Regions from separate parts of the Bradyrhizobium sp. AZCC 2176 genome, predicted to be linked through region 1. Evidence: riboswitches for the same ligand, from Rfam matches in the RefSeq annotation. Region 1 holds a riboswitch; the other holds the start of a gene.
What was found. A riboswitch is a leader RNA that binds a small molecule or an ion and turns the genes downstream of it on or off. The one in region 1 is predicted to bind S-adenosylmethionine.
Positions count from the first base shown of each region.

Region 2: another riboswitch for S-adenosylmethionine. It lies ahead of V1288_RS08220 (O-succinylhomoserine sulfhydrylase); the one in region 1 lies ahead of metX (homoserine O-acetyltransferase MetX).

Region 1 covers NZ_JAZHRX010000001.1:3,404,694-3,419,807, forward strand. The annotation lists gene V1288_RS15800 (heme-copper oxidase subunit III family protein) at 1-465, shown strand, start outside; gene V1288_RS15805 (cytochrome C oxidase subunit IV family protein) at 475-876, shown strand; gene V1288_RS15810 (GYD domain-containing protein) at 909-1,202, shown strand; gene V1288_RS15815 (c-type cytochrome) at 1,268-1,690, shown strand; gene V1288_RS15820 (heme o synthase) at 1,805-2,716, shown strand; gene V1288_RS15825 (prephenate/arogenate dehydrogenase family protein) at 2,970-3,911, opposite strand; gene hisC (histidinol-phosphate transaminase) at 3,908-5,005, opposite strand; gene V1288_RS15835 (chorismate mutase) at 5,033-5,881, opposite strand; SAM riboswitch at 6,057-6,136, shown strand; gene metX (homoserine O-acetyltransferase MetX) at 6,221-7,426, shown strand; gene metW (methionine biosynthesis protein MetW) at 7,428-8,096, shown strand; gene V1288_RS15850 (alpha/beta fold hydrolase) at 8,234-9,106, opposite strand; gene V1288_RS15855 (TIGR02594 family protein) at 9,368-10,249, shown strand; gene V1288_RS15860 (heme-binding protein) at 10,547-10,750, shown strand; gene V1288_RS15865 (Gfo/Idh/MocA family protein) at 10,747-11,712, shown strand; gene V1288_RS15870 (tripartite tricarboxylate transporter substrate-binding protein) at 11,910-12,830, shown strand; gene V1288_RS15875 (phosphatase PAP2-related protein) at 13,545-14,342, opposite strand.
Region 2 covers NZ_JAZHRX010000001.1:1,794,462-1,809,575, reverse strand. The annotation lists gene V1288_RS08255 (aspartate aminotransferase family protein) at 249-1,457, shown strand; gene argF (ornithine carbamoyltransferase) at 1,457-2,383, shown strand; gene V1288_RS08245 (Hsp33 family molecular chaperone) at 2,489-3,493, shown strand; gene apaG (Co2+/Mg2+ efflux protein ApaG) at 4,184-4,576, opposite strand; gene V1288_RS08235 (OpgC domain-containing protein) at 4,813-6,054, shown strand; gene V1288_RS08230 (SGNH/GDSL hydrolase family protein) at 6,051-6,812, shown strand; gene V1288_RS08225 (SGNH/GDSL hydrolase family protein) at 6,825-7,838, shown strand; gene V1288_RS08220 (O-succinylhomoserine sulfhydrylase) at 7,905-9,098, opposite strand; SAM riboswitch at 9,169-9,248, opposite strand; gene V1288_RS08215 (2'-deoxycytidine 5'-triphosphate deaminase) at 9,358-10,464, shown strand; gene V1288_RS08210 (alpha/beta hydrolase) at 10,481-11,377, opposite strand; gene V1288_RS08205 (ABC transporter ATP-binding protein) at 11,393-12,127, opposite strand; gene V1288_RS08200 (ABC transporter permease) at 12,124-12,975, opposite strand; gene V1288_RS08195 (hypothetical protein) at 13,052-13,258, opposite strand; gene V1288_RS08190 (acyltransferase family protein) at 13,271-14,494, opposite strand; gene V1288_RS08185 (PQQ-dependent sugar dehydrogenase) at 14,650-15,114, opposite strand, start outside.

The DNA of each region.
Region 1 (15,114 bases):
CATATCCCCCTGATCCTGATCGCCATCATGACCTTCATCCTGATCAGCAGCAGCGGGACAATGGCGATGGCCGTCAATTTCGGCTACCGCCGTGATCGCACCAAGACCGCGGTACTGATGCTGGCCACGGCGGCGCTTGGCGCAACCTTCGTCGGAATGCAGGCCTTCGAATGGACCAAGCTGATCATGGAGGGCGTGCGGCCCTGGGAAAACCCCTGGGGAGCAGCGCAGTTCGGCTCCAGCTTCTTCATGATCACCGGCTTCCACGGCACTCACGTGACAATCGGCGTGATTTTTCTGATCGCGATCGCGCGAAAGGTCTGGCGGGGAGACTTCGACGTCGGGAGGCGCGGCTTCTTCACGAGCAGGAAGGGGAATTACGAGATCGTCGAAATCACCGGTCTGTACTGGCACTTCGTCGATCTGGTGTGGGTGTTCATCTTTGCCTTCTTTTATCTTTGGTGAGGTCGGCGCATGACAAACGTGGCGGTACAACTGGAAGCACAACAACCTTTGCTGAAAACCCATGTGCATGAGGCAATCGCGGCGGGAGCCACGCACGCAAAGGGGCAGCAGCACCCGATCAAGCTCTATCTCGTGGTTTGGGGATGGTTGTTCGTCCTCAGCACCTGCTCCTATCTCGTCGACTACTTTGGCCTCCATGGCTATCTCAGATGGTCGCTGATCCTGCTTTTCATGGTGCTGAAGGCCGGCTTGATCGTCGCGGTATTCATGCACATGGCCTGGGAGCGGTTGGCGCTCGCCTATGCCATCCTGCTGCCTCCAGTGCTGGTGCTGGTGTTCGTCGCCATCATGGTGTTCGAATCCGAGTACACGCACCTCATCCGGGTTTTGTTCTTCACGTCGCCGACTTAGCTACTGCCGCCTCGCATCAGAAGGAAGAGGTCATGACCACATACGTCATGCTCGCAAATTGGACCGACCAGGGCATCCTGAAGGTAAAGGACTCGCCTCGTCGTCTGGATACGGCAAAGAAAGCACTCAAGGATATGGGCGGCGAGTTCAAGCTCTTTTTCCTCACCATGGGCGAGTATGACATGGTCGCGATCTACGAAGCTCCTGATGATGCTGTGGCGGCGCGCTTTAATCTGCAACTGGGCATGCTGGGAAACATCCGGACGCGCACGCTGAAAGCGTTTCCTGAAGCCGCCTATCGGGAAGTGATCAACTCGCTGGGCTAGCCAATTGGCAAGATAGTCGCTGCGGTTTGCGCGACCACTTCCTTGTCGGCCATGGAGACAGTCGGATGCGCCGCTTCATTCTCGTGCTCGGAGCCGGAATCTTCGCAGTCGTTCCCGGGTATGCCCAGGATGCGGCTTCCGGCGAGAAGATTTTTGTCCAATGCAAGGCGTGTCACCAGATCGGGGAGAACGCAAAGAACGCCGTTGGCCCGTTGCTCAACGGGCTGTTCGGGCGAAAGGCCGGGACGATTGAAGGCTACAGCTATTCAGCCGCGAACAAGAATTCCGGGATCACCTGGGATGAAGCAACCTTCCGCGAATACATCAAGGATCCGAAAGCCAAGATACCCGGCACCAAAATGACGTTTCCAGGCTTGAAAGATCCAAAGCAAATTGACGACATCGTCGCCTACCTCAAGCAGTTCGACGCGAAGGGAAAGAAGGCTGGGTTTGCCCCTGCAGGAAGCAAGCTCGCAAAGGTCCAGTAAAGCGGACTGCTGCGTTTCGGAGACCGCCTGACAAGAGTGTTCTGCAACCGATGGATTTTTAGTACCGGACTAAAAGACGCCGCCATGTTGCCGGCAAGGGGAGGCACTGATCTCATGCAAATCAATCGTTCAATTCTCGTTCGCGGGAGCTATGCCAGCATCGGGGACTATGTCGCGCTGACGAAGCCGCGCGTTATGTCGCTGGTCGTCTTTACCGCACTGGTCGGTCTCATGGTCGCACCGGGCGGCATCGATCCCTTCGCCGGTGTCGTTGCACTTTTTTGCATAGCTGCTGGAGCCGGCGCCGCAGGTGCGCTCAATATGTGGTTCGACGCCGACATCGATGCGTTGATGGCGCGTACCGCCATGCGTCCAATTCCCAGCGGCCGCGTATCGCGCCCGGAAGCGTTGATTTTCGGGCTGGTGCTTGGCATATGCGCCGTTCTAAGCCTCGGCACGTTCCTGAACGCGGCCGCGGCTGCGCTGCTTGCTTTCACAATTTTCTTCTATGTCGTCGTGTACACGATGTGGCTCAAGCGCCGAACGCCGCAAAATATCGTCATTGGCGGCGCGGCTGGCGCACTCCCTCCGGTAATCGGCTGGGTCGCGGCCGCCGGAAATGTTGGGCTCGAACCGCTCATCCTGTTCCTGATCATTTTCCTTTGGACCCCACCCCATTTCTGGGCACTGTCGCTCAATCTTGCCGGAGAATATGCTCGCGCCGGGGTGCCGATGTTGCCAGTCGTAGCCGGCCGCGCCGAAACAAAGCGCCAGATTCTTCTCTATAGCGTTCTTCTGGCTCTTGTCTCACTGCTGCCCTGGGCATTGGGGTTCGCGGGCGCGATCTATGGCGTCGTTGCGGCGATGCTTGGAGCGATCATGATTTTTCTCTCATGGCAAGTACGTCGGAGCAATGACAGGGAAAGGCAGCCTGCGCGTCGCCTGTTCGTGTTTTCCTTGCTCTATCTGGTCCTTCTTTTTGGTGCGCTGTTGATGAATGCTGTACCCTACGTTCAGCCCCTCTAATCCAGAGCGAAAGTCCATCGCTTCGTTTCGCGGAAACGCTTCAGGGAAATTCAGGCCGCGGGCGCCGATGTCGAGATTGTGCACTCGCGGGTTCAACAGGGCGACTTGATCTCGGTTTCCCGCAGGCCCGGTGAGCCTGACGAATCTCACCACGTCATTGTTGTGAGGAGCGAAGCGACGAAGCAATCCATGCTTCGCGCGCGGCAAGATGGATTGCTTCGCTTCGTTCGCAAGATGGCCGCGAGAGTGGGGCTCACTCCAGCTTCTTCGCCAGCGGCGGATGTGGCCGGCCGAAATCGGGTGCTGCCGAATCCTGACCGATCTCGACGATGCCTCGGCGGATGGCGCGGGTGCGGGTGAAGTGCTCGAACAGTGCATCGCCGTCGTTGCGGCGGATGGCGCGGGTGAGTTTTGAAAGATCCTCGTTGAAGGTCCCGAGCATTTCCAGCACGGCTTCCTTGTTGTTGAGGAACACGTCGCGCCACATCGTCGGATCCGACGCCGCGATGCGGGTGAAATCGCGAAAGCCGCCGGCGGAGAACTTTATCACTTCCGACGACGTCACTTGCGCGAGTTCGTCCGCGGTGCCGACGATGGTGTAGGCGATCAGATGCGGCAGATGGCTCGTGATCGCCAGCACCAGATCATGGTGATCAGGCGTCATGATCTCGACCTTGGCGCCCATGCCCGCCCAGAACGCACGCAACGTTTCGACGGCCATCGGATCGGCGCCATCGGGCGGCGTGAGGATGCACCAGCGGTTGATGAAGAGTTCGGCGAAGCCGGAGTCGGGACCGGAATGCTCGGTGCCCGCGACCGGATGGGCCGGAACGAAATGAACATTGTGCGGCAGATGCGGCGCCATTTCGCGGACGATCGCGCCCTTGACTGAGCCGACGTCGGAGACGATCGCGCCGGGTTTCAGGAAAGGCGCGATCTCCTGGGCGACCGGCCCGCAGGCGCCGACCGGGATGCAGAGGATCACGAGGTCGGCGTCTGCAACGGCATCCGCGTTGGTCTCAAGCACGCGGTCGACGATGCCGAGCTCGGTCACCCGCGCGCGGGTCTGCTCCGAGCGCGCGGTGGTGACGATTTCGCTGGCGAGCGCTTGCGCCCGCGCCGCGCGCGCGATCGAGCCGCCGATCAGGCCGAAGCCGATCAGCGCGACGCGCCGGAAGATCGGTGCCGTATTCACTTGGCCGCCATGAAGTCGCGCAGGCCGTCGACGACGAGGCGATTGGCCTCTTCGGTGCCGATGGTCATGCGCAGTGCGTGCGGCAGGCCGTAATTGTTCAGCGCCCGCAGCACCAGGCCGCGCCTGGTGAGGAACGCGTCCGCTTCAGTCGAGGTCTTGCCCTTCTCCTGCGGGAAATGGATCAGCACGAAATTCGCCACGCTCGGCGTGACCTTCAGCCCGAGTTTTGTCACTTCCTCCGTCAGCCAGTTGCGCCACTGCTCGGTGAACGCCTTCGACATCTGGACATGCGCGGTGTCCTCGATCGCGGCCACCGCCGCCAGCATCGCCGGCGTCGAGACGTTGAAGGGCCCACGGATCCGGTTGACCGCGTCGATGACGTTGGCGGGGCCGAACATCCAGCCGATCCGCAAGGCCGCCAGCCCGTGAATCTTGGAAAACGTATGCGTCATCACGGTGTTTTCGGTGGTCGCTACCAGCTCCAGGCCGAGCTCGTAATCGTTGCGCGACACGTAATCGGAATAGGCGGCATCCAGCACCAGCAGCACATGCGACGGCAGACCTGCGCGCAGCCGCTTGACCTCGTCGAACGGCACATAGGTGCCGGTCGGGTTGTTCGGGTTGGCGAGCCACACCAGTTTGGTCTTCTGCGTCACGCGCGCGAGAATGGCGTCGACGTCGGCGGTGAAATCGGTCTCGGGCGCGATGACGTTGTTGGCGCCGTTTGCCATGGTGGCGATCGGGTACACCAGAAAACCGTGCGTGGTGGAGATCGCCTCATCGCCATGGCTGAGATAGGTGTGCGCCAGCAGATTGAGGATTTCGTCGGAGCCGGCGCCGCAGATGATGCGGTTGGGATCGAGCCCGTAGGCGCGGCCGATCGCCTCGCGCAGCACCCGCGAGGTGCCTTCCGGGTAGTCCTCCAGATGCGCGGCCGCCCGCTTGTAGACTTCGATCGCCTTCGGCGACGGCCCAAACGGCGTCTCGTTGGCGGACAGCTTGAACACCTTGCGGCCCGGCTCCGGCACCGGCGTCTTGCCGGGCGTGTAGGGCGCAATGTCGAGAATGCCGGGATTCGGCATGGGGCGGTTCATCTTCTGGCTCCGGATATTCAAGGCGGCTTAGGACTTGGCTGCCCCGTTAGTGGGCACCGTATAGCGCGTTGCGTGGCTGCCGACGAGGGCCGAGGAGCGCACCGAGGCGCCGGCCTGGATCAGGGCGTGCTTGATCTTCTCGAAGCCGGTGCCGGCATCCGACACCAGAAGCGCCGCGCCGTCGAAGGCGGTATCGGGCACGGCGACGATTTCGGCGAGCGGCGCCAGCGCGCGGGCGATATCGGCGCTCCACCCCGAGACGCGCACGCTCCACATCTGGACTTCCGTCACCATGGCGTCGTCGGCAACCCGCGAGATCACGAACACCGGCAGCGCCGCCGGATGGTCGGCGCGTTCGAGGAACGGCAGCCGCGCGGTGATCTTCGGTGCACCGCTGGCTTCCAGCGCGAGCCACCACGGCGTGCGGCTCGAGATCGCCGAGACCAGCGCCAGGTCGCCTTTCGATTTTGCCGCCGCTTCCACCGCGGCCTGCGCGCTGAAATGGCCGACATAAGGCACCACGAAGCCGAAGTGAAAGCGCGCCGAATCCCGCATCGCGGGCTCGCCGACCGAGACGTCCGCATGCACCGAGAACGGCGCCTGGACATGGGTGAAGGTCGAGATGATGACGCGCCAGATGCTCTCGATGGTGTCGAGCGGCAGGATGCCGCGATGGCGCTGCACCAGTTGCCGCATCATGCTGGCCTCGCGGGCAGGCCGGAACGCCGAGCCCACTTCCTGGGTCTGCTTCACCTGGATCAGGCGGTCGATGATGTCGCCGCGCGCTATCAGCAGGCGATGGACCTGCTCGTCGATCGCATCGATCTCCTTGCGCAATTCCTGCAGCGAGGGCGGGGCCGGGGGTGCCTTGGACATCCGAAAAAACCTTGGTGCCGGAACAGCCCGATGCGGCCGGCAGACAGTCGCATTGATTAGGAAAGACGGGCGCTGAAAGCAAAGAGAAACGTCACGGGGGAGCCCTGCACGAGGCGGTTAACCATGCCGCCCGGCCCCGCCTGCCTTGACGAATTGCCAAGGTGGGACTAGCTTTGTTCCATTCCGTGGTCATTTGAGCCGGCCGGCTTGCAGCCACGTTAAACAACTCGCTAAACAGGCCGGGGACAGAGTTGATCCCGGCCGAACCTTTCGTTCAGGCCGGGTTTTTCATGGCTTGATTCTGTCCGTAGAGCCTCCGCGAGGAGGAAGGTCGACGCGATGACAAACGTGCATTCGATAACCGGTCCGTCGATCCAGGGCGAGGATCGCGCCCATGAGGCCGATCACCCGACGTCGCTGGTCGCGACGTTCGGCATGGATCAGCCGCTGAAGCTCGATTGCGGCGTCGACCTGGCGCCATTCCAGATCGCCTATCAGACCTATGGCGAACTGAACGCCGACCGCTCCAACGCCATTCTGATCTGCCACGCGCTGACCCTCGATCAGCATGTCGCCAATGTGCATCCGCTGACCGGCAAGCTCGGCTGGTGGGAAATCATGGTCGGTCCCGGCCGTCCGCTCGATACCGACAGGTATTTCATCATCTGCTCGAATGTGATCGGCGGCTGCATGGGATCGACCGGTCCGGCCTCGACCAATCCGGCCACCGGCAAGGCGTGGGGACTGGATTTTCCAATCGTCACCATCCCCGACATGGTTCGCGCGCAGGCCATGTTGCTCGATCGGCTGGGCATCGAAACCTTGTTCTGCGTGATCGGCGGATCGATGGGCGGCATGCAGGTGCTGCAATGGACCGCCGCCTATCCCGAACGGGTGTTTTCGGCGCTGCCGGTCGCCTGCGCGACACGCCATTCGGCGCAGAACATCGCGTTTCACGAACTCGGCCGGCAGGCCGTGATGGCCGATCCGGACTGGCATCATGGGCGCTATTTCGAACGCAGCACCCATCCGCATCGTGGATTGGCCGTGGCGCGGATGGCCGGGCACATCACCTATCTCTCCGACGCCGCGCTGCATCGCAAGTTCGGGCGGCGGATGCAGGATCGCGAGCTGCCGACCTTCTCGTTCGACGCGGATTTCCAGGTCGAAAGCTATCTGCGCTACCAGGGCTCGTCCTTTGTCGAGCGCTTCGACGCCAACAGCTATCTCTATCTGACGCGCGCGATGGACTATTTCGATATCGCCGCCGACCACAGCGGCGTGCTGGCGCAGGCGTTTCTCGGCATCAAGACACGCTTCTGCGTGGTGTCGTTCACCTCGGACTGGCTGTTCCCGACTTCGGAATCGCGGGCGCTGGTGCATGCGCTGAACGCATCGAGCGCGCGGGTGTCGTTCGCCGAGATCGAGACCGATCGCGGCCACGATGCCTTCCTGCTCGATGTACCGGAGTTTTTCGACATTGCCCGCGCCTTCCTGCAATCGGCAGGCAAGGCGCGCGGGCTCTCCAATGGTGCGGGTGGTTGATATGGCGGTTCAGGAACCGGCCTTGCCGCTCGGCGGCATAGCGCCGGACCGCACGGGCAAGTATCGCACCGACCACCTTCTGGTCGCCGACATGATCGGACGCGGCTCAAAAGTGCTCGACGTCGGCTGCGGCGATGGCGAGTTGCTGCAGCTCCTGGAGAGCCGCGGCATCGACGGCCGCGGCATCGAGCTGTCGCGCGAAGGCGTCAACCGCTGCGTCGCCAGGGGCCTTGCCGTGGTGCAGGGCGATGCCGACACCGACCTCGTCAACTATCCCGACGATGCGTTCGACTATGTGATCCTGTCGCAGACGCTGCAGGCGACGCGGCAGCCGAAGGTCGTGCTGGAGAATCTCTTGCGGATCGGCCGGCGCGCCATCGTCTCGTTTCCGAACTTCGGCTTCTGGAAGATGCGGCTGCAGCTCCTTGTCGGCGGCCACATGCCGCGCACGGAGAACCTGCCGGCGACCTGGTACGACACGGCCAACATCCACTTCTGCACCATCAAGGATTTCGTCGAACTGTGCGACGCGATCAACGTCAAGATGGAGCGCGCGGTGGCGCTCGATCTCTACGGCCGCCCGGTGCCGCTGAATCTGCCCTGGTGGGTCTGGAACATGTTCGGCGAGCAGGGCGTGTTTTTGCTGAGCAGGGGTACGGTGGGGAAGTAGGACTCCGCCGTCATTCCGGGGCGATGCGAAGCATCGAACCCGGAATCCACCGGGCCGCAGGTTTCGTGGATGAATGGATTCTCAGATGTGCAATTGCACATCATAGCTCGTCGCTTCGCGCCGTCCCGGAATGACAGTCAAACCATCGACCGCGCATCCCGCACCGGCCACCGCCCGGCCTCGACCAGCGCGATGAACCGCTCCACCATCTCATTGAACAGCGCCGGCTCCTCGAGATTGAGCACGTGGCCCGATTTGGGAAAGAACGCTAACCCGGCCGCCGGCAGATGCTTCTTCAGGAACAGGCTCGGCCCGATGCAATTGTCGTCCTCGTCGCCGCACAGGATCAGCGCCGGCGTCGGCACGCGCCGGATCGCATCCGTCATGGTGTAGATCGAGGGACGCTGGCCCTGAAAACTGCGCATCGTGTTGGCCGAGCCTTTGGCGTCGTGCCGCGCCAGCGCGGCGTAGAAATCGGCATGGCCGCGCGGGTCCTTCAGCAAAAACGGAATCCGGCTCGGCGCCTCGCGCGTCACCTTGGCGACTTCGACCGATCCGATCGCCTCATACTGCGCGGCATTGGCCCGGCACTGCGCGCGGAAGGCGTCGAGGTTTTCGAGCTCCGAGCCGGCGCCCACGGCGGCGAGCGTCATCGACAGCGCCCTCCCGGGCGCATTGAGCCCGACCTGAAGCGAGGAGTAGGAGCCCATCGACAGGCCGACGAAATGCGCTTTGGCGATGCCGAGGTGATCGAGCACGGCAAGCGCGTCGGTGTAGAAATGCTCGTAGGTGTAGACGGCGGCATCAGGCGGCACGTCGGACGGCGTATAGCCGCGTGCCGAATAGGCGATGCAGCGGTGGCCACGCGAGAAGTAGCGCATCTGCGGCTCCCAGTTGGTGTGGTCGGCCGCGAACTCGTGCAGGAAGATGATCGGCGTCCCGCTTCCCGCTTCTTCATAGTGAAGACGAACGCTATCCTTGGCGCTATCTTTGGCGACGGCATAGGGCATTTCGGATTCCTCTCCATTTTCTTGTTTTTACGTAACATCATTACGTGGCTCGCTCCGAAAATTGCAATTAATTCTCGGGGCTGCAATGCGGCGGAATTGTTCCATTTTCGCCATCGAATCATCGCGGAATCACCCCGGAATCGTTTCCGCGCCGCCACATGAAATCTTCCTCTCGTCACATCGCCACACGCAAAACGCCGACCGCGGTCGTTCGTAGACGAACGCAAAGGGGAAGTTGGGGGTGGCTACAGAGGATTTAGTATGCGTCAGTTGTTTGCATTTCGCCGGTCGCTTCGTTTCATCGCGCTGGCACTGTGTTCGGTTTCTATCATCGCATTTGTCACTCCAGCTTCAGCACGGCCTCACCACGGCGCAGGGCGACACGCTCGCGCTTATCACGCCGGCCATCATGCGAAGCATCATTACGCCTATCGCCACCATCGCCATGCTATCCGGATGTCGCGCTGGGAGCGCGGCGGGGCCCACATGCAGGCCGGCGGCTTTGCCGACACCAACCCGAGCTTCATGGAAAGCAGCCCGATGGTTGCGCCTGGCGGCTTCGGCTCGCGCAACGTCGTCACGGAAGCGCGCGTCGATCGCGGCCGCCGTGCCCGGCTCAAGCACGCCGCGCACGCATCGCGCTGGGAGCGTGGCGTCGCGCAGATGCAGGCGCGCGGTCTTGCCGATGCCAATGCAAGCGTCGATACCAACGCAAGCGTCGCAGCGAATGCGAGCGTGGGAGCGAATTCGACCGTGACACCGGCCGGCGGCGCGATGGCATCCAGCTTCACCTCGTCGAACGTCGTTGCTGAGGCGCGCCGTTACCTCGGCGGCAACCCGACGGGACGCGGCAGCCTGTGGTGCGCGCGGTTCATGAATATGGTTCTGCAGCATTCCGGTTATCGCGGCACCGGCTCGGACATGGCGAACTCGTTCGCGAAATACGGCCAGCGCGTTTCCGGCCCGCAGGTCGGCGCGATTGCGGTGATGTCACGCGGCCGCCGCGGCGGCCATGTCGGCATCATCACCGGCATCGATGCCAAGGGCAATCCGATCATGATATCCGGCAATAACGGCAATCGCGTCCGCGAGGCGCCGGTTTCGCGCGGCCGGATCTACGCCTACGTCATGCCGACGAGCTGATCGACAGCATCCAGGACTCGTAGAGTGGGCAAAGCCAACGGGTCGCGCGAATGCGCGCCCGATGACAGGCTCCGCGTGCCCACCATTTACGCCCGGGATCGTGGTGGTGGGCACGCTGCGCTTTGCCCACTCTACACCTGCTTCAATTCCACGGCTGCCCGATCGCCTCGTCGGCGAAGCACCGCGGCCGGCGGACATATTGCGTCATCGGCGCGATCAGCACATGAAAATTGCTTGATGGCGGCGACACGCTGGCGCACAATCCAGGCGTGTCTTTCGTAGCCCGGAACTCCCGGAATGTACGTCGGCGAGAGCAAGCCTGTCGCCCATCAAGGCGCGAAGAAGATCATGACGTCGGCCGTCGACATGGCCAGCCAGGCCGGTATCGCGATCGCTTCCGCGATTGTCGATGCCGGCGCGCACATGATCCTGCTCGAACGCATGGACGGCGGCCGCGGGGCTTTCGCAGGCGAGTGGCCGCGGGAGGGCGATGGGTCGTGAATACTGGTGCTCTACGTGTAGGGTGCGTCGGGATGGGATGGTGGTCCGATGTGCTGGCCGACGCCATCCAGCGCTCGGGCAAGCTCGAGATTCTTAGTTGCTACGCCCGCTCTGCAGAAAAGCGCCGAAACTTCGCGGCCAAATATCGCTGCCGGCCGGCCGCGAGCTACGAGGCGATGCTGACCGATCCCGAGATCGAAGCGATCATCAACACGACGCCGAACGATGTGCATCTGGCGACCACAAGCGCCGCCGCTGCCGCGGGCAAACATGTCTTCCTCGACAAGCCGATCGCCAACAGCGTCTCCGACGGCCGCGCCATCACGGAGGCCTGCCGCAGCGCCGGCGTGGTGCTGGCGCTTGGCTATCAGCGGCGGCGCGAGAGCCACTTCCGCTGGATCAGGCAGCAGATCGATGACGGCCTGTTCGGCAGGCTCGTTACGTCGTGGCGCTACCAGGCCGCCGGCATGCCCGGCGGCGTGATGCTGCAGATCGGCATCCACTACATCGATGTCCTGGAATATTTGATCGGGCCGATCCATGCGGTGCGCGGACAATCGGCGCAACTGGTGCTGCCAGGCGACAATCCGGATGTCGCGAGCCTGATCCTCGAACACGAGAACGGCGCGCTCTCCGCACTGAACGCGAGCTACGCCTCGGCGTCCGAATATTATCTGATGAACGTCTACGGCAAGGACGCTACCGCCTACTACGATTTGCACAACGGGCTTCGCCTGCTCAAGCGCGGCGAGACCACGCCGGTGGCGGTGCCGTGTGCTGCGAACGACACCGTAGTCGAGGAGCTCGAGGAGTTCGCGGCAGCAGTTCGCCGGCAGGGCCGGCACGAAGTTGGCGGCGAGTACGCGACCAGATCGCTCGCGGTGGTGCGCGCCGGCATTCTCTCGGCGCGCGAGGGACGCCGGGTCGAGGTCGCGGAGATATTGGAGAGTGACCGGAACTAATGACCGCGCGACGGCGCGGACAGGAGTGCGCCATGAAAGCGAGTGTTAGAGCGTTTTCAAGCGGAGTGGAGACCGGTTCGCGTCAAGAAAACGCGTCAAATCGAGAATCCAGAGCCCCGTTTCGACTATATCGAAACGAAAAAGGCTCTAGCGTCTGGCCTTCTATCGTCATCGCGATTGTTTTCGTTGCCGGCATCGTGCCGGCGCCCGCGCAGGACTATCCCTCCAGGCCGGTCACTGTGATCGTGCCGTTCCCTCCAGGGGGCGCCAGCGATGTGGTGGCGCGCATCGTCACCAACCAGATGTCCAAAACCCTCGGGCAATCCTTCGTCATCGAGAATGTCAGCGGCGCCGGTGGCACGGTCGGCGGCGCGCGCGTGGCGGCCGCCGCACCCGACGGCTACACGTTGCTTGCGGCGGCCATGGGCTCGCATGTGGCTGCCCCGGTGCTCACGCCGAATGTCAAATACGATCCGCTCACGGACTTCGTGCCGATCGGCATCACCGCCCATTCACCGGCGGTCGTCATCGCGCGAAAGGATTTCCCGGCACATGATTTGAAGGAATTCGTTGCGGTCCTCCGGCAACAGGGCGGCGCCGTGCGACAGGCGCATGGCGGCATCGGCGCGTCCTCGCACATGGCGTGCCTGCTGTTCACTGCGGAGATCGGCGCGAAGCCCACGCTCGTGGCCTATCGCGGCTCAGGCCCGGCGCTGAATGATCTGGTGGGAGGCCACGTCGACTTTCTCTGCGAGCAGTCGGTCAGCGTGGCGGAGTCGGCTCTCGCGGGCTCGGTCAAGGCCTACGCGGTCTCCGCCGCAGAGCGCCTGGCCACGCTGCCTGACGTGCCGACTGCCAGGGAGGCGGGGGTAAACTATGAAATGAGCGTCTGGGCCGGGCTGTTTGCGCCCAAGGGGGCCGCGCCCGCGGTGATCACGAGGCTTGCAGACGCCCTCGACAAGGCACTGGATGAGCCTCCCGTCCGCGAGAGACTGGCTCAGCTCGGCGGCGCGATACCCGCCAAGGCCGAGCGCAGCCCGGCTGCATTCGACCGCTTTGTCCGCGCCGAAATCGCGCGCTGGGCGCCGATTCTCGCTGCGACCCGCGCGGAGAAATAACTGCGACGGACGCAGCCCGGGTGAGCGCAGCGACATCCGGTACGCTCTCGACAAGCACCCGCATATCGCGGAGTCTGTCACCGGGCGCGCATTCGCACGACCCGGTGGCTCATGCGGGCTACAATTTCTGCTTCCGTTCATCGAGCACCGGCGCTGCGGTGCGCAGAGGCAGAGCCACCGGGTCGCGCGAATGCGCGCCCGATGACAGGCTCCGCGTGTCCCCCATTTACATTACATCGGGGTCGCGGTAGTGGGCACGCTTCGCTTTGTCCTACGCCGCTAAGACGGATGGCGCTGTGGTGCCTCTCCCGTTCCTGGCGGGGAGGGATCGCTTTCCCCCCGAGGCGTGAAGGCGGGTGAGGGTGGCGCGGATGCCTTCGACCTGCACTCACAAATGCACTGCCCCATCTCCAGGCCGTGCCTGCGCCCCTGTGCAATGCCTTCGGCGATTGCCCGCGCGACGATCTCAGCGAGGTCGGGAGACAACTGGTCGAGAGGCTTCCATGAGCGTGCGATTCGGCGAGCGCGCTCCATGTCTTCAAATAACGCAATTGGAGGAGGCGGTTTGATTGACATTTTCGCAACTCCACAACCGCAATGTGTATGAATCTATATTAGCCTGGACCGGTTCAGCTATGCGTTTTGATCGCCGAGTTCGGCACTTTTGCTTTGCGCAAACGCATGGCTGGCGCCAACAGCTTCTGGCGGCAGCGCCTAGCCGTTCGGATGATTCAGATCGGTCTTGGATTGACCGCCCGGCATCGATTCATCGCCGACGATGTGCAGCACAAACGGTTTAGGCGCGCGCCCTTGTCCGGCATCGGCCGGGACCAATGTCTTTCGGCCTGCCCGCTTGGGCCGTGGTGCAGCCTGATTTTCGGAGGACCGAAATAGCGCGTAGTCGCGGCCAAATAGCCAGCACGAAATTTGGAAGACGCCATGGGTGATGAACAGTGCGGCCAGCACATCGATTGAATAATGATAGTGGCCGAGCAGCACGACTGTGCCGAAGAAGGCAGTCAGCGCGAGATAGAACAATCGCCACCGCGCGATGTGCCAGAAGGTCAGCGCTGCGAGAAACGGCAGGCCTGTGTGGCCAGAGAAAAATAGATCGCTGCCATAAAAGATCGAGTTGAAGAACGGCGCCGGCTTCTGCGGATCGATAGGCGATGGCGCCATGTGGGTGAGCGCCACGAACACGGCGCGGACCAGCAGAAACAGCGCCATGGCCTTGAGCGCGAATGGCACCCGGTTCGGCCGCCAGGCCAGCAGGCTCGCCGTAATCACGAACGCTGTGAACGTCCCGTAAATGAAGAGAAAGCGCACGTTGAAGGGGCCAACGCGGCTCAGCACAAAATCGGTGACGTAATTGCTGGCGTGGACCGTGGCATAGCTGACTGCGGCAAATATCGCGATGGTGCTGGCGGCGAGGAAAGCTGCGCCCTCGGCCAGCGAGCGCAGATACGCGCGATTGCCCAGCAGCGTTCGGTAGAGCCGTATGGTTTCTTCCATGACTTATGCTCCTCCGTGCGCAAATTTCCGCTGGGGCCTAGCCAATGGTCAACTGGGAGCGCGCAACTGTAATCTTGTGCGCGATCGCCGCGTGTGAAGCATGCCACATCTCGGAAATCCGTCTCGCTGAGCGCTGTGATGAGGCCTATCCCGATGCCGGCCGGGCTCTCGTTGTCGTGAAGATGCTTTGTCGCGCGTCCAGCACGCAACAGTAGAGCGGACCGATGAAGTCGTTTTCTGAGTGCGACGAAGACATCCTGAAACGGATTGATGGTTCAATGATGTTTGCCTGATTGAGGCATGGGTGCCGTCATGCGCGAAGACATTGCTTCTTCCAGTTTCCTTGCTCTTATCATTGTGAGCCTGATTGTGGTTTGCACCGGCTTTCTCGCGCTTGGAATCTGAAATCCAATCCGAGGCGACCTTGGGCCACGCCGCGCTAACGCGCACCATCATCAAAGGCGGCGGGACCCGCTGCGCGCAAATCGTAATTTGCTTAGCTATTTCAACGTGATTTGGGTCGTCCAGCCTCGGTTGCAAAAATATTCCGCTTAACGTGTCGGGCAAATCAGTTCTATCAACTCGCCCGTCTCGTCCCGGCAAGTGGGGCGTATCGCGATCGTCACGAACGCGAGGCGGGATGTGGTGGACGCAGCAGCGTCGGCGCGCAGAGGGAGTCGCAGGGCAGGTTTATCTTGTGAGCGAAATCCGGCGCGCAGGACGTACGGCGCTGAAGCGTACGGCAAAACCGTGTGGTCCTGACACCCGTGGC
Region 2 (15,114 bases), 1.6 Mb from region 1:
TAGGCATTGCACTGCGTGTTTTCCACCACACCGCAATCGTACGGATTTCCTTATCTTGCGGTGCAGGAAAGGCAGCTTCGTGGTGTGTTGACAGCGCCCCCCGCCCACATAGAATACCTCTCCCGTGCCGCCCTTAAGAGGCGGCACGTTTCGTTTTCGCAAGACCGGCTGTTGCCGCCTTCGCGCCAATGCACGCGTGTGCTCCGCGGCAGGTTCAAAAGCAGGTCTCAAACCTTCAGTGAATTGCCATGACCAATAGCGCCACGTCGCATCTGCTCCCCGTCTTCGCCAGGGTCGATCTCGGCTTCGAAAGCGGCGAAGGCTGCTGGCTTACGGCAACCAATGGCGAGCGCTATCTCGACTTCACCTCGGGCGTCGCGGTCAATGCGCTGGGTCACTGCCATCCGCATCTGATCAAGGCGCTGCAGGAACAGTCGACAAAGCTCTGGCACATGTCGAACCTGTTCAGGAGCCCGGATGGCGAGAAGCTCGCCGCGCGGCTCTGTGAGCAGAGCTTTGCCGACCTTGTGTTCTTCTGCAATTCGGGTGCGGAAGCGATGGAAGGCGTGATCAAGGTCGTGCGCCGCTATCAATTCTCCAAGGGACATCCCGAACGCTATCGGCTCATCACCTTCGAGGGCGCGTTCCACGGCCGCACACTCGGCACGCTCGCCGCGACCGGCTCCGCCAAATATCTCGAAGGCTTTGGGCCGCCGATGGACGGTTTTGACCAGGTGCCGCATGGCGATCTCGAAGCGGTGAAGAAAGCGATCGGGCCGCACACCGCGGGCATCCTGATCGAGCCGGTGCAGGGCGAGGGCGGTGTGCGCTCCGCGCCGCAATCTTTCTTCAAGGCGCTGCGCCAGCTCTGCGACGAGCATGGCCTGTTGCTGGCGTTCGACGAGGTGCAGACCGGCATGGGCCGCACCGGCGATCTCTTCGCCTACAAGCGCGTCGGCGTGACGCCGGATGTGATGTCGCTGGCAAAGGCGCTCGGCGGCGGTTTTCCGATCGGCGCGGTGCTGGCGACCGCGGAAGCTGCTTCCGGCATGACGCCCGGCTCGCACGGCTCGACCTTCGGCGGCAATCCGCTGGCGATCGCTTCCGCCAACGCTGTGCTCGACGTGATGCTGAAGCCCGGCTTCTTCGACCACGTACAGAAGATGTCGCTGCTGTTGAAACAGAAACTGGCTTCCGTGGTCGATCGCTATCCCGCCGTGCTTTCGGAAGTGCGCGGTGAGGGGCTGCTGGTCGGCGTCAAGGCTGTGGTGCCATCGGGCGATCTCGTCAATGCATTGCGCGGCGAGAGATTGCTCACCGTCGGCGCCGGCGACAATGTGGTGCGGTTCCTGGCGCCGTTGATCGTGACCGAGGCTGAGATCGACGAGTCCGTCCAGATGCTCGAGCGCGCCTGCGTCGCGCTATCAGGCAATCAGTTGAAGAAGGCGGCGGGATGATGAGCAAGTCCGTCCGTCACTTCCTCGACATCAGCGAACTGCCGCTCGCCGAATTGCGCAACATGCTGGCCGCCAGCGCCGACATGAAGGCGAAGCTGAAGGCGCATGAAAAGGCCGGGAAGCCGCTCGAAGGCAAGACGCTGGCGATGATCTTCGAACGCCCGTCGACCCGCACGCGGGTGTCGTTCGACGTCGGCATGCGCCAACTCGGCGGCGAGTCCATCATGCTGACCGGCGCGGAAATGCAACTCGGCCGCGGCGAGACCATCGCCGACACCGCGCGCGTGCTGTCGCGCTATGTCGATGCGATCATGATCCGCATCCTCAATCACGACGCGCTGCTGGAATTGGCGGCGCACGCCACCGTGCCCGTGATCAATGGCCTGACGCGGCGCTCGCATCCCTGCCAGGTGATGGCCGATCTGATGACCTTCGAGGAACATCGCGGACCGATCGAGGGCAGGACGGTCGCCTGGACCGGCGACGACAACAACGTGCTGGCGTCGTGGGCGCATGCAGCCGAGCGTTTCAAGTTCAAGCTCAATGTCGCGACCCCGCCGCAACTCGCGCCGAACAAGGCGATGAAGGATTGGATCAAGGCAACGCAAGCCCCGATCGTGCTCGGCAACGATCCCGAGGCCGCGGTCCGCGGCGCCGATTGCGTCGTCACGGACACGTGGGTGTCGATGGGCGACAAGGACGGCGAGCACCGCCACAACGTGCTGAAGCCTTATCAGGTCAACGAGAAGCTGATGTCGCTGGCCAGCAAGGATGCGATCTTCATGCACTGCCTGCCCGCGCATCGCGGCGAGGAAGTCACCGACGAGGTGATCGACGGCCCGCAATCGGTCGTGTTCGATGAGGCCGAAAATCGCCTGCACGCGCAAAAGGGCATTCTGGCCTGGTGCTTTAACGAAGTGGCGTGATTGTCGTCCCTGCGAACGCAGGCGAACGCAGGGACGACGTGCGGAGATCGTTTCGCCGCCTTCAGCCCCTTCCGTTTCGCACCTTCAGACCCCAGATAGAGCGCCATGATCTCACAATCCCCCGACATCAAAATCACGACCGAGGCGCCCGTTCGCGCGCCGTCGTCCGTTCCCGTTGACGACGCGGTGCTGCCGTTCGAGGTCGCAGCGCTCGATCTGCGCGGACGGCTGACCCGGCTCGGCCCCGCGCTCGATGACATCCTGACCAAGCACGATTATCCGCCCGCCGTCGGTAAGCTGCTCGGTGAGGCGATCGTGCTGGCGACGCTGCTCGGCTCGGCGCTGAAATTCGACGGCCGCTTCATCATGCAGACGCAGACCGACGGCCCGGTGTCGTTCCTGATCGTCGATTTCCAGGCACCCGATCGCCTGCGCGCCTATGCGCGCTATGATGCCAGGCGGCTGAAGGACGGCCAGGATTCCGGCGCGCTGCTCGGCAAGGGTCATCTCGCGATGACCATCGACCAGGGGGCGGACATGAGCCGCTACCAGGGCCTGGTGGCGCTCGACGGCGGCAGCCTGGAAGATGCCGCGCATGAATATTTCCTGCGCTCCGAGCAGATCCCCACCCGCGTGCGGCTCGCGGTCGGCGAGGAATGGCGCGGCGGCGACGGCGGAAAACATCGCTGGCGCGCCGGCGGCATGCTGCTGCAGTTCCTGCCGAAGGCGCCCGAGCGGGCGCGGCAGGCCGACCTGCATCCCGGCGATGCGCCTGACGGCGCGGTGCCGCATTCCGTTGCCGAGGACGATGCCTGGGTCGAGGGCCAGTCGCTGATCGGCACCGTCGAGGATGTCGAACTGATCGATCCCGATCTGTCGGGCGAGCGGCTGCTGTACCGGTTGTTTCACGAACGCGGCGTGCGCGTGTTCACGCCGCTGCCGCTGCGCGCGCAATGCTCTTGTTCGCGCGATGCGGTCTCGGCCATGCTGAAGAGCTTTGCGCCGAAAGATCGCGCCGAGATGGTGAAAGACGACAAGGTGGTGGTGACCTGCGAGTTCTGCTCATCGGTGTATGAGTTCACGCCGCACGAAGCCGGCGTGGAGGAGTAGGGGCACTACAATTCGCGGCCATTTCACTTGTCGGGCAAATCAGTAAAAACCTGTCCAGCCCTTCGCGCAAAAATATTCTGCTTTCGTTCTCACCCAAATCAGCGACATAACTCCGCCCGTCTCGCGGCAGATGAGGGGCGTTGGCCATCGTCACGAACGCGCGGTGAGATGCGATGGACGCGAAGCGCGCAAAGACGAAGGTGCGTGACGCGTACGGTGAAGTCGTGTGGTTCGGGCGCCGCGGTGCTGGCGCTAAGTTGCGTGAAACCGTTTGCGCAGCGACGGAGGCAACAGAGCCGTTCTCCGGGAAGAGCACGAAGTAAGCCGTAAAGCCATTGCGCAGGGAAGGCCGGAATGCTCCCGCTGCCCTGTATGCTCGTGTGCAGTTTTGTTTGCGCAAATCGCACGCGAGACCGCGGGTGCAGCAAGCACCCGGTCTTCCCTGCGCCCTCTATTTCGAAGAGGGACAACGAAGATCAAACCTCGGGCGCAATGCGCCGCGAGATCGCGAAGTCATACTCAGTCGTCATTCCGGGGCGCGCGAAGCGCGAGCCCGGAATCCATTGAGCCGCAAACCGAATGGTGAAATGGATTCCGGGTCTGCGCCAAGAGGCGCATCCCCAGGTGCGCAATTGCGCACCGGGGAATGACGAGCGAAGAGAATCCGGGCTACAGAGAGCGCGCAATGCCCTAGTTCAACACCCGCTTGTTATCCGGGCTGTCGAGCGAGAACGTCGGCACGTCGATCTCGAACCGCTCGCCGCTTTCGCTGACCATCTGATAGCGCCCGGTCATGAACCCCGACGCGGTCGGCAGCGGCACGCCGCTGGTGTATTTGAAGCGCTCGCCCGGCGCCAGCACGGGCTGCTCGCCGACCACGCCTTCGCCGCGGACTTCCTGCTTGCGGCCGGTGGCGTCGGTGATGATCCAGTGCCGGGTACGGAGCTGCACGGTCTCGGCGCCGGTATTGGTGATGACGATCGTGTAGGACCAGAAATACTGGCCCTTGTCGACCGACGAGCGCCCGGGGAGGAAGTTCGGTTCGACAGTGACTTCGATCTGGCGGGTGACGGCGCGGTACATGGGAAAAAGCTTCCGGAAAACCCTGTTTCGTATCATAGCCAAGAATGCCGGGGGAACAATCTCCGCTCCGCCGGGGTTGCCGCTTGTTTCATCGCGGTTTCAACATAGTTCCGTTCTAGAGCGCAGCCGCGCGCGGTCCGGCCCCGTACCTGTTTGCGTATCCTTGTGTGCAAGCTGCGGGCCGATATTATCTTTCCCGGACGGTGCACGCGTAAAAGCTCAACCAACGGTGCCAGATGTCGTCCATTGCCGATCCAGTTGCCGGAAGGCCTCTCAGCGATACCAAGGCCGCGGTGGCTTCCGCGCCGGCGATCACGCTACCCGTTGCCGGAGAGCGCGAATTGCGGCTCGACCTGTTTCGCGGAATGGCGCTGTGGCTGATCTTCATCGACCATCTGCCGACCAATATCCTGACCTGGTTCACCATCCGCAACTATGGATTTTCCGACGCCGCCGAGATCTTCATCTTCATCTCCGGATACACCGCGGCCTTCGTCTACGGCCGGGCGATGCTGGACGCCGGCTTCGTGGTGGCGACCGCGCGGATCATGCGCCGGGTCTGGCAGATCTACGTCGCGCATGTGTTCCTGTTCACGATCTTCCTCGCCGAAATTTCCTATGTCGCCACCCGTTTCGAGAACCCGCTCTACAGCGAAGAAATGGGCATCATGGATTTTCTCAAGCAACCTGATGTCACCATCATTCAGGCGCTGCTCCTGAGATTCCGGCCCGTCAACATGGACGTGCTGCCGCTCTACATCGTGCTGATGCTGTTTCTGCCCATCATCCTGTGGCTGATGAAATGGCGGGCCGACGTCGCGCTGGCGCTCTCGGTGCTGCTGTACGTGCTGACCTGGCATTTCGACTGGTATCTGACCGCCTATCCGAGCGGCTTCTGGATCTTCAATCCGTTCTGCTGGCAATTGCTGTTCGTATTCGGCGCCTGGTGCGCACTGGGCGGCGCCGCGCGGATGTCGCGGGTCCTGTCGTCGCCGGTGACGCTGTGGATCTGCGCCGGCTATTTGCTTTTCTCGTTCTTCGTCACGCTGACCTGGCACCTGCCGCAGCTCAGCTTCCTGATGCCGAAGCGGCTCGAGCAGTGGATGTATCCGATCACCAAGACCGATCTGGACGTGCTGCGCTTTGCCCATTTCCTGGCGCTTGCGGCGCTCACCGTGCGCTTCCTGCCCAAGGATTGGTCGGGGCTCAAATCGCGCTGGCTGCGACCATTGATCCTGTGCGGCCAGCATTCGCTTGAGATATTCTGCCTCGGCGTCTTCCTGGCCTTTGCCGGGCACTTCGTGCTGGCCGAAGTTGGCGGCGGTGCCGTCACGCACGCCTTGGTCAGCGTTGCCGGAATCCTCATCATGTGGGGCGTGGCGTGGGTGATTTCGTGGTACAAGCATACGGCCGACAAAGGAGCCTCGAAAACGAAAATCACCGGTGGCAATGCCGACATGGCGGGAGGAAGCGTATGAGGTCCGGCTCTCGAGCTGTGCTGGTTCTGACGCTGTTTGCCGGTCTTGCAGCCGCTGGTTTTGCTCGTGCCGAGGACGCCGCCCCTCAGACCTGCGAAGTCCCGGGCCATCTCCTCTCCACCGAGAGCACGCTTCCGAAGGTGGCCGAGGCGGTCAAGAACGCCCGGCCGCTGACCGTCCTGGTGGTGGGGAGCCGGTCGTCGACCATCCTGTCCTCCGAAGCCAGCGCCTATCCGGCCAAGCTGCAGGCGGCCCTGAAGGAGAAGCTGCCTTCGATCACCGTCAACCTCTCCGTAGAACTACAGAACGGGAAGACGGCCGAGGAGGTGGACGCCAACCTCGTTAAGCTGGTGGAAGCAAAAAGACCTACTTTGGTCATCTGGCAGACGGGAACCGTCGATGCTATGCGATCCGTCGATCCCGACGATTTTCGCGGTGCCATCGACGAAGGAATTGTTGCGCTGCAAAATGCGGGAGCCGATGTGGTTCTGGTCAATCTGCAATACAGCCCGCGGACGGAAACGATGATTTCTGCGCCGCCATACCTAGATAATATGCGCGTGGTGGCGCAGCAGCATAATGTTCCGCTGTTCGACCGGTTTGCCATCATGCGTCACTGGAACGACGCCGGAGATTTCGATCTGTTCAGTACTTTTCATGGCACCGACATGGCCAAACGGGTTCATGGCTGCCTCGGCCGCGCGCTGTCGAAATTTGTGCTCGATGCGGCCCGCCTCGACCAGGCGCAGCAGAATTAGGGACCAGCGTTAATGAGTTCTCACTACCCTTTTCGTTTGTCGACATTGCCGACCATCTTTGCCGCGAGCCTGGCGCTATTGATGCCTGCCTCGGTGCTGCCGCTGCACGCGCAGACGGCTCCGCAGCAGAGCGGCCAGCAGGCGGCGCTGTCCGATAGCAACAAGACCGACAACAAGGCCGAGAGCGCCCCACCGCAGGCAGCGCCCCCGGCCGCCGCCAATGCGGCGGCGCAGAAGGGCATCACTGGCAAGGCCATCGACAAGGTGAGGGAAGTCGCGAAATCGGCCGGCGACATCTTCAGCCGTGTTCCGTGCCTGCCGCCAAAGGGCGCCTCCAAATCGATGGGGTCGCTGCCGCGCGTCGCGAGCAAGCTGGTTGCGGGGCAGCCGGTGGTGATCGTCGCGTTCGGATCGTCGTCGACCGCTGGTTTTGGCGCGACTTCGCCGGATTTCAACTATCCCAACCGGCTCGCCGCGCAATTGCGCCGGCAATATCCGACGGCCGATATCTCCGTCATCAATGCCGGCAAGGGCGGCGAGGATGCGCCGGAAATGATGAAGCGGCTGCAGACGGCCGTCATCGACCTGCATCCGGATCTGGTGATCTGGCAGGTCGGCACCAACGCGGTGCTGCGCAACCTCGATCCGGGTGAGACGGCAAAGCTCGTCGAGGAAGGCATCTCGCGCATTCAGATGGTTGGCGCCGACGTTGTGCTGATCGATCCGCAATATTCGCCACGGGTCAACGAGCATGCGGAAAGCGCCGGCAAGATGATGCGCCTGCTCAACAAGGTCGCCGAGCTTCGCAAGGTCGGCGTCTTCCCGCGGTTTGCGGTGATGAAGGACTGGCACGAAAAGCAGGCGATTCCGATCGAGAATTTCGTGATCGCCGACGGCCTGCATATGAGCGACTGGGGCTACGCCTGCTTCGCCCAACTGCTCGGCGACGACATCATCAAGTCGGTCGGCCAGATCAAGCTCGGCGTCAACGTGCCCGCGAACGTGCGCGCGTACCGGCCGATGTGAGAGAGGCGAATAGTGAGTAGCGAATAGCGAATGGGATGAATTCCATTCGCTATTCGCCATTCGCCCTCACGCCTTCTCCAGCGCCGCCGCAAAATCCTCGATCAGATCATCGGCATGTTCGAGCCCGGCCGAGAAGCGAATGAAACCCTCGCTGATGCCGAGTTCGGCGCGCGCCTCCGGCGTCAGCCGTTGATGCGTCGTGGTCGCAGGATGGGTGACGAGGCTCTTGGCATCGCCGAGATTGTTGGAGATGCGCGAGATCTGCAGCGCGTTGAGGCAGCGGAACGCGGCCTGCTTGCCGCCCTTGACCTCGAAGCCGATCAGGGTCGAGCCGGCACGCATCTGCCGCTTCACCAGTGCAGCCTGCGGATGATCCGCGCGGCCGGGATAGATCAGCCGCGAGATCTTCGGATGCTTGGCAAGGCTGTCCGCGACCTTCGCCGCCGTCTCGGTCTGCGCGCGCACGCGGACGCCGAGCGTCTCCAGCCCCTTCAGCAGCACCCAGGCGTTGAACGGCGACATCGACGGACCGGTCTGGCGCATGAAATTGTGGATGTGCTCGGCGATGAACGCTTCCGAGGACAGGATGATGCCGCCGAGGCAGCGGCCCTGGCCGTCGATGTGCTTGGTCGCGGAATAGATCACGACGTCGGCGCCGAGCGACAGCGGGCTCTGCCAGATCGGGGTGGCGAACACATTGTCGACGATCAGCCGCGCGCCGCCCTTGTGCGCGATCTCGGCGATCGACTGGATATCCAGCACGTCGAGCGTCGGATTGGTCGGGCTCTCCAGGAAGCACGTCCTGGTGTTCGGCTGCATCGCGCGCTTCCACTGGTCGAGGTCGAGGCCGTCGACGAGGGTGGACTGGATGCCGTAGCGCGGCAGCAAATCTTCCACCACATAGCGGCAAGAGCCGAACATCGCCTTCGCCGCCACCACGTGGTCGCCGGCCTTCAGCGGGGCGAGGATCGCAGTCGTCACCGCCGCCATGCCGGTCGCGGTCGCCCGCGCGGCTTCGGCGCCTTCGAGCTCGATCATGCGCCGCTCGAACATCGAGATGTTGGGATTGGAAAAGCGCGAATAGAGAAAGCCGGGATCCTCGCCCTTGAACCGCGCCTCGCACTGCTCGGCGGTGTCGTAGATGAAGCCCTGCGTCAGGAACAGCGCCTCGGACGTCTCGCCGAATTGCGAGCGCAGGGCGCCGGCATGCACCAGCTTGGTTTCGGGACGATAGCGCTTGGTAGAACCAGTCTCAGACATGTGACCTCCGCCGTGACCACCGGAAAATGGTCACAAAAAACCGGCCTGGAAAAATTTCCACAGGCCGGGATCACACGTGTCCCCGGCCTGTTTAGCGATTTATTTAACGTGGCTGCAAGCCGGCCGGCTCAAATCACCACGGGATAAGTCATGCTGATATTACCTCGCGCCCTTCCCGTCAAGGCGGCCATCGGATAACCCCTAAAAGCCCATATTTACGAGGTTTGGATGACAATTGGGCCGTATTGAGGATCGCGCCGTGCCGTTCACGCTTCCGCCCGACGCCAACGGAATTCTGCCCGACCGCATGATCGCGGCGATGGCGGATGCGGGCCTGATCCTGCCGGAATATCCCTTTGTCGAAAGCCAGATCCAGCCGGCGAGCCTCGATTTGCGGCTGGGCGACATCGCCTACCGGGTGCGCGCGAGCTTTCTGCCCGGTCCCGGCGCCACGGTTGCCGAGCGCATCGACGAGCTGAAGCTGCACGAAATCGACCTCTCCGATGGCGCGGTGCTGGAGACCAACTGCGTCTACATCGTGCCGCTGCTGGAAAGCCTCGCTCTGCCGCGGGAGATCGTGGCGGCCGCCAACCCGAAGAGTTCGACCGGGCGGCTCGATGTCTTCACCCGCGTGATCGCCGACGGCACCCGCCGCTTCGACATGATCGGCGCCGGCTATCACGGCCCGCTCTATGCCGAGATCAGCCCGAAGACGTTTCCGGTGCTGCTGCGCGAGGGCTCGCGGCTCTCTCAGGTGCGCTTCCGCGCCGGTGACGCCATCCTCAATGCCGACGAACTCGATGCGCTGCATGGCGCCGAGCGGCTGGTCGATATCGACGATGCAGATTTGGCCAATGGCGTGGCGCTCTCGGTCGATCTCTCCGGTGAGAACACATCAGGCTTCGTCGGCTATCGCGCCAAGCGCCACACGGGGGTGGTCGATATCGACCGTCGCGGCGGCTACGCCGTCGACGAATTCTGGGAGCCGATCCCGGCGCGTCCAGACGGCAGCCTCATTCTCGATCCCGGTGAGTTCTACATCCTGGCCTCCAAGGAGGCCGTGCAGGTGCCGCCGGATTACGCCGCCGAAATGGTGCCGTTCGATCCGCTGGTCGGCGAATTCCGCGTGCACTATGCGGGATTCTTCGATCCCGGCTTCGGCTATGCCGGCGCCGGCGGGCAGGGCGCGCGCGCCGTGCTCGAAGTGCGCTCGCGCGAGGTGCCGTTCATCCTCGAGCACGGCCAGATCGTAGGCCGTCTGGTCTACGAGAAAATGCTGTCGCGGCCCGACGCGATGTACGGCCAGCGCATCGGCTCGAACTACCAGGCGCAGGGGTTGAAGCTAAGCAAGCATTTCCGGGTGTGACCGCGAACAGGTCGGCTTAGCTGCCGACCTTCGAGATAAACTCCCCGATCCGCGCAATCGCCTGATGAGCTTCAGGCAGCACCGGCACAAACAGTTGCCAAGTATGCGGCATGCGGCGCCAGACCTCGAGCTTGCTGCGCGGATTCTCTGACCACAGCAGCGCCGCCATTCGGACAGCGTCGTCTCGGAGAATTTCATCGCTGCCAACTTGAATGAGGACCGGAGGCAGCCCGGCGGGATCGCCGTAGAGCGGCGAAGCGTAGGGCGTACGTGGATCGGTGCCGGCGAGATAGAGCCGCGCCAGGTCAGGGAGATCATCGACATTCAGCATCGGATCGGCCGCTGCATTCGACTTCAAGGAGGGACCGGTCAGGGCCAGATCGGTCCAGGGCGACAGGACGACAGCCGCGGCGGGAAGAGCTTTGCGGTCGTCACGAAGTTTCAGCAGCAGGCCCAGCGCGAGACCTCCGCCCGCGGAATCTCCCACCACGAACAACTGGCGAATATCCGGTGTGTGATCGGCAAGCCAATGATAGCCCTCGACGGCGTCATCAAGCGCCGCCGGAAAGGCGTGTTCGGGAGCCAGGCGGTATTGGAGCGCCCAGACGCGCGCTTGCAAGGCGTCGGCAATCCGCCACAGGAAATGTCGGTAATAGACCGGCGCGCCGGAAACGTAGGCACCGCCGTGGAGGTAAAGCACGTTGCGCTCCGGCCGGGATGCCGAAGTTTTTACCCGGTGCAGCGTAAGCCGGCCGGCCTCGACCGTGATGGTTTCGCTCCTGGCAGGCGGGCGCGGCAGAAACCGCTCGATCGCGCGCATCTCTTTCCGCCACTGCTCGACGTCGAGTGCTCCGCTGCGCCGCTTGAGAAACATCCGAATACCGACGCGCAGAATTTCCGCCCGCAGGCTCATGGCTCGTCCTTGCCCTCAAGCCCTGAACGGCGCGGCCCTGGGCAAACGCGGGCGGGCCGTCTCGCCAGGTCGCTCTGTCACGATCAGACCGTCCTCGATCTCGACGATGCGATCCGCAAACGGGACGACCCGCGGATCGTGGGTGACAACGAGCACCGCTCGCTCGCGCTCATGGGCGGTATCGGCGAGAATGCGCATGATGCTCTGACCGTTCTTTCCGTCCAGCGCACCGGTCGGCTCGTCGGCCAGGACGACAGAAGGGTCTGCGACGAGCGCGCGCGCTATGGCGACCCTTTGCTGCTCGCCGCCGCTGAGCCCACCCGGCAAACTATCCGTCTTCTGCTCGAGCCCAACCATTGCAAGAGCCTCTCGCGACTTCTGCGCGGCTCTCCTTCCGTGCTCGCCGCGGATATCCAGCGCCAGTTGCACGTTCTGCGCCGCGGTCAGTGTCGGGAACAGATGATAGGACTGGAACACGAAACCAACATGCTCGCGCCGAATCCTGGCGAGTGCTTCCTTGTCGGCGTTGGACGTCGGCGTACCGCATACGGTGACGCTGCCCGAGTTCGGCGTCAGCATGCATCCAAGAACCAGCAGCAGCGTGGTCTTGCCGCTCCCCGACGGGCCCATCAGCAATGTCAGCTCGCCCCGGCGCAGCGCGAGATCAATGCCGCGCAGCGCCTGCACCTCGCCGGCGCCGCGACCCAGCGTCTTCTCGACCGACTTGGCTTCAATTACGTAATCATTCATCGCATGAACACCGTGGCCGGATCGATGCGCACCACACGGACGATCGCCCCGATGCCCGACGCTACGCACATCACGACAGTCAGGACGAACAGCGCCGCCATCAGCCATGGCGTGATCACGATCGGCAATGCGCTTTTTGCGGTCATCTGGACGACGAGCGAGCCGATCCCCGCGGCGACGCAGAAGCCGATCACGGCATTGATGAGCGCCTGATAGATGATCACACCGTAGATATAGGCGTTCGAGGAACCCATCGCACGCAACGTGGCGAATTCGCTCAAATGGTCCTTGGTGCTGGAGTAGAGCGTTTGCGCGACGATCACGGTGCCGACGATCACCCCAAGCAATGCACCGGCAAACAGCGCGGCTCCGGCGCCGGTGCCGAACAGCCAGAATGACCGGCTGCGGCTGCGGAAATCGTCTGAAGTAAGAACTTCCGCCTCGCCGGCCTGCGCGCGGATGGCGCTGAGAGCCTTCTCCCGATCGGCATCGCTTTTCAGCCGAACAAGAATACTGCTGGCGCGATCGCGCGGCGTCCCGGTGTAATTGCGCACGTTCTTCTGGTCGACAAACACGTAAGGCGTCGTGGCGAACGAGCGAATTCCGTCCGTGATGGCGACTACGCGCACCTTGCGGCCGCGGATTTCCGCGGTCGAGCCGACGCCGCTTACGCCGAGCCTGTCAAAATAGGAGCGATCGACCGCAACGTTCGCGCCCTGCGTTAACGTCTGTACGTTGCCGTCCACGACATTGAAAGGCTGCAAGCTGCCGTCGCGCAGGTCGGATCCCACTATGAACACCGGCGTCACTTCGCCGCTTTCCAGGCGCCAGTCCGAGAACCCGATCACCAGCGGGACCGCCGAACTTACGCCCTCAACCGTTGCAACGCGGTCACGCAGCTTGACGTCGAGGAGCGAAGGATCCTCAAAGCATTTGGCCCCCTTTGGGCAGGATCCAGAAATCAGCCGAGGCGTTGTCAACCATCGTGGTGACCATTCGGCCGAATCCGAGAAACAGGCCCATCTGGATCATGACAAGGACCACCGAGAAGACGATTCCGACGAGGGTCGCGACGAAGCGAAGCCGATCGTGAAACAGGTTGCGGGACGCAAGTGTCAGTACCAGCGACATGTCGGCCCCCGTCTATTGCGATTGATCGGCCATGGCGTGCTCGCCTCGCAGCTCGGAATAGCGCAAAACGAGCGCCTTAACTCCGATCTTCACACCGGCACTTGCAGCCAAGCTGAGGCTGAGCGCAGCGGCAAATACGATAGTGGCCTTGCCAATGGCAGCGAGGTCGGCGTCGAGCAGCGCGTATTGCAGCCACACCACAATGACGTAATGCACCAGATAGATGCTGTAGGCATGGCTCGAGAGGCCGTCGAGCACGCGATGGCGCGACCGCAACAACCGAAGGCAGATCGCGACCAGACACAGCGCGGCGGCCGCGGAAGCAACCGGAAACGCGAGCGCCGAAGCCACGCGAGAAATCGGCGCGCTTGCCTGCCAGTCTGGCATGGTCAGCGATGTGAGCCCGCCCCATAGGGACATGCTGGCCACGGCCGCGGTAAGCCAGGCCAGCCAATGACGTGCAAGCGGACCATCGGGACGCAATATGCTGTGTTCGGGTCGATGGCTACCAATCGCAAATCCCGCGAAGAAATAGACGACATAGTGCAATGGCCGGCTGAGTTGAAATGAAAATGGGCCAAGGAAGGTCCATTCCCACGGCGTGAAGGCCATCGCCAGTGGCACATAGGCCAACGCGGAGAGCATTGTGAGCCCGATGAAAAACCTCAGCGGATCGTCGGCAAGGCGGGCCACCAGCACGCTCAATGCCTTGAGCCAATGTGGGGCGAGCGCGTGGAGCGCGGCCGCAACCGCGCCCAGAAGGAAAATTTGCCACAAGAACCATTGCGGCCCGGCAGGCCACATCGGGAGCGCCTGCCAATGTTGCCAGAAAGCAGTGATGGAGGAATCGGCCGCCGTCAGCCGATAGGACGCGAAGTAGGCGAGAGGACTGAGAATGCCGACGGCGAAGACGAACGGCAGGCCGATCCGCCACGAACGCTCCAAGATGTAGGTGCGCGGCCCCTTACGACCCAGGCTGGGCGGCGTCAACAAGCCAGCCAGGAAGAACATCAGCGACATCAGGCTGACGTCCTGCCACGCGCAAAACAGGTCGAAGCCGAACCAGCGCTCCCGGTCAAGGATCGGAAATGCAATCCAGCGATAGGGCGGCGCGTCGAATTGAAAGGGATGGGATGGTTGTGACGCGAGATATGGCAGTACGGAATGGAACGCGACCACGATAACAATGGTGACCGCGCGCAAGTTGCTGAGGGGCACGTTAACCTGTGATGACACGGCTATTTGTCCCGCGCTGCACCGGAACCGACCGGAACCCGCAGGGTTCAACGTGGAGCCGTCTCGCCTGTTCCCGTTAACCGACAGAACTTATATCGTTTGGTCGGCGCGGACGCCGCTCCATGTCGGTTACCCGACTGAGGCGGCGCTTCGCGTCAGCGCGATGCCGATTTCGCCGCTGGCGTCACACGCCAGATCGTGTTGCCGACGTCGTCCGCAACCAGCAGCGCGCCCTGATTGTCGAGCCGCACGCCGACGGGGCGGCCCTGCGCTTCGCCCTTGTCATTAAGGAAGCCGGTCAGCACGTCCTGCGGCGGGCCTGAAGGTTTGCCGTCCTTGAATGGAACGAAGATCACCTTGTAGCCGGCGCGGGGCTTGCGATTCCACGAGCCGTGCTGGCCGATGAAAGCGCCGTCCTTCATCTCGGGCGGAAACAGATTGCCGGTGTTGAAGGCGAGCCCAAGCGAGGCCGTATGCGCGCCGAGCGCATAATCGGGAGCCATCGCCTTCTGCACCAGGTCGGGCCGCCGCGGCTCGACGCGGGTGTCGACGTGATCGCCGAAATAGCTGTACGGCCAGCCGTAGAACGCGCCGTCCTTCACCGAGGTCATGTAATCGGG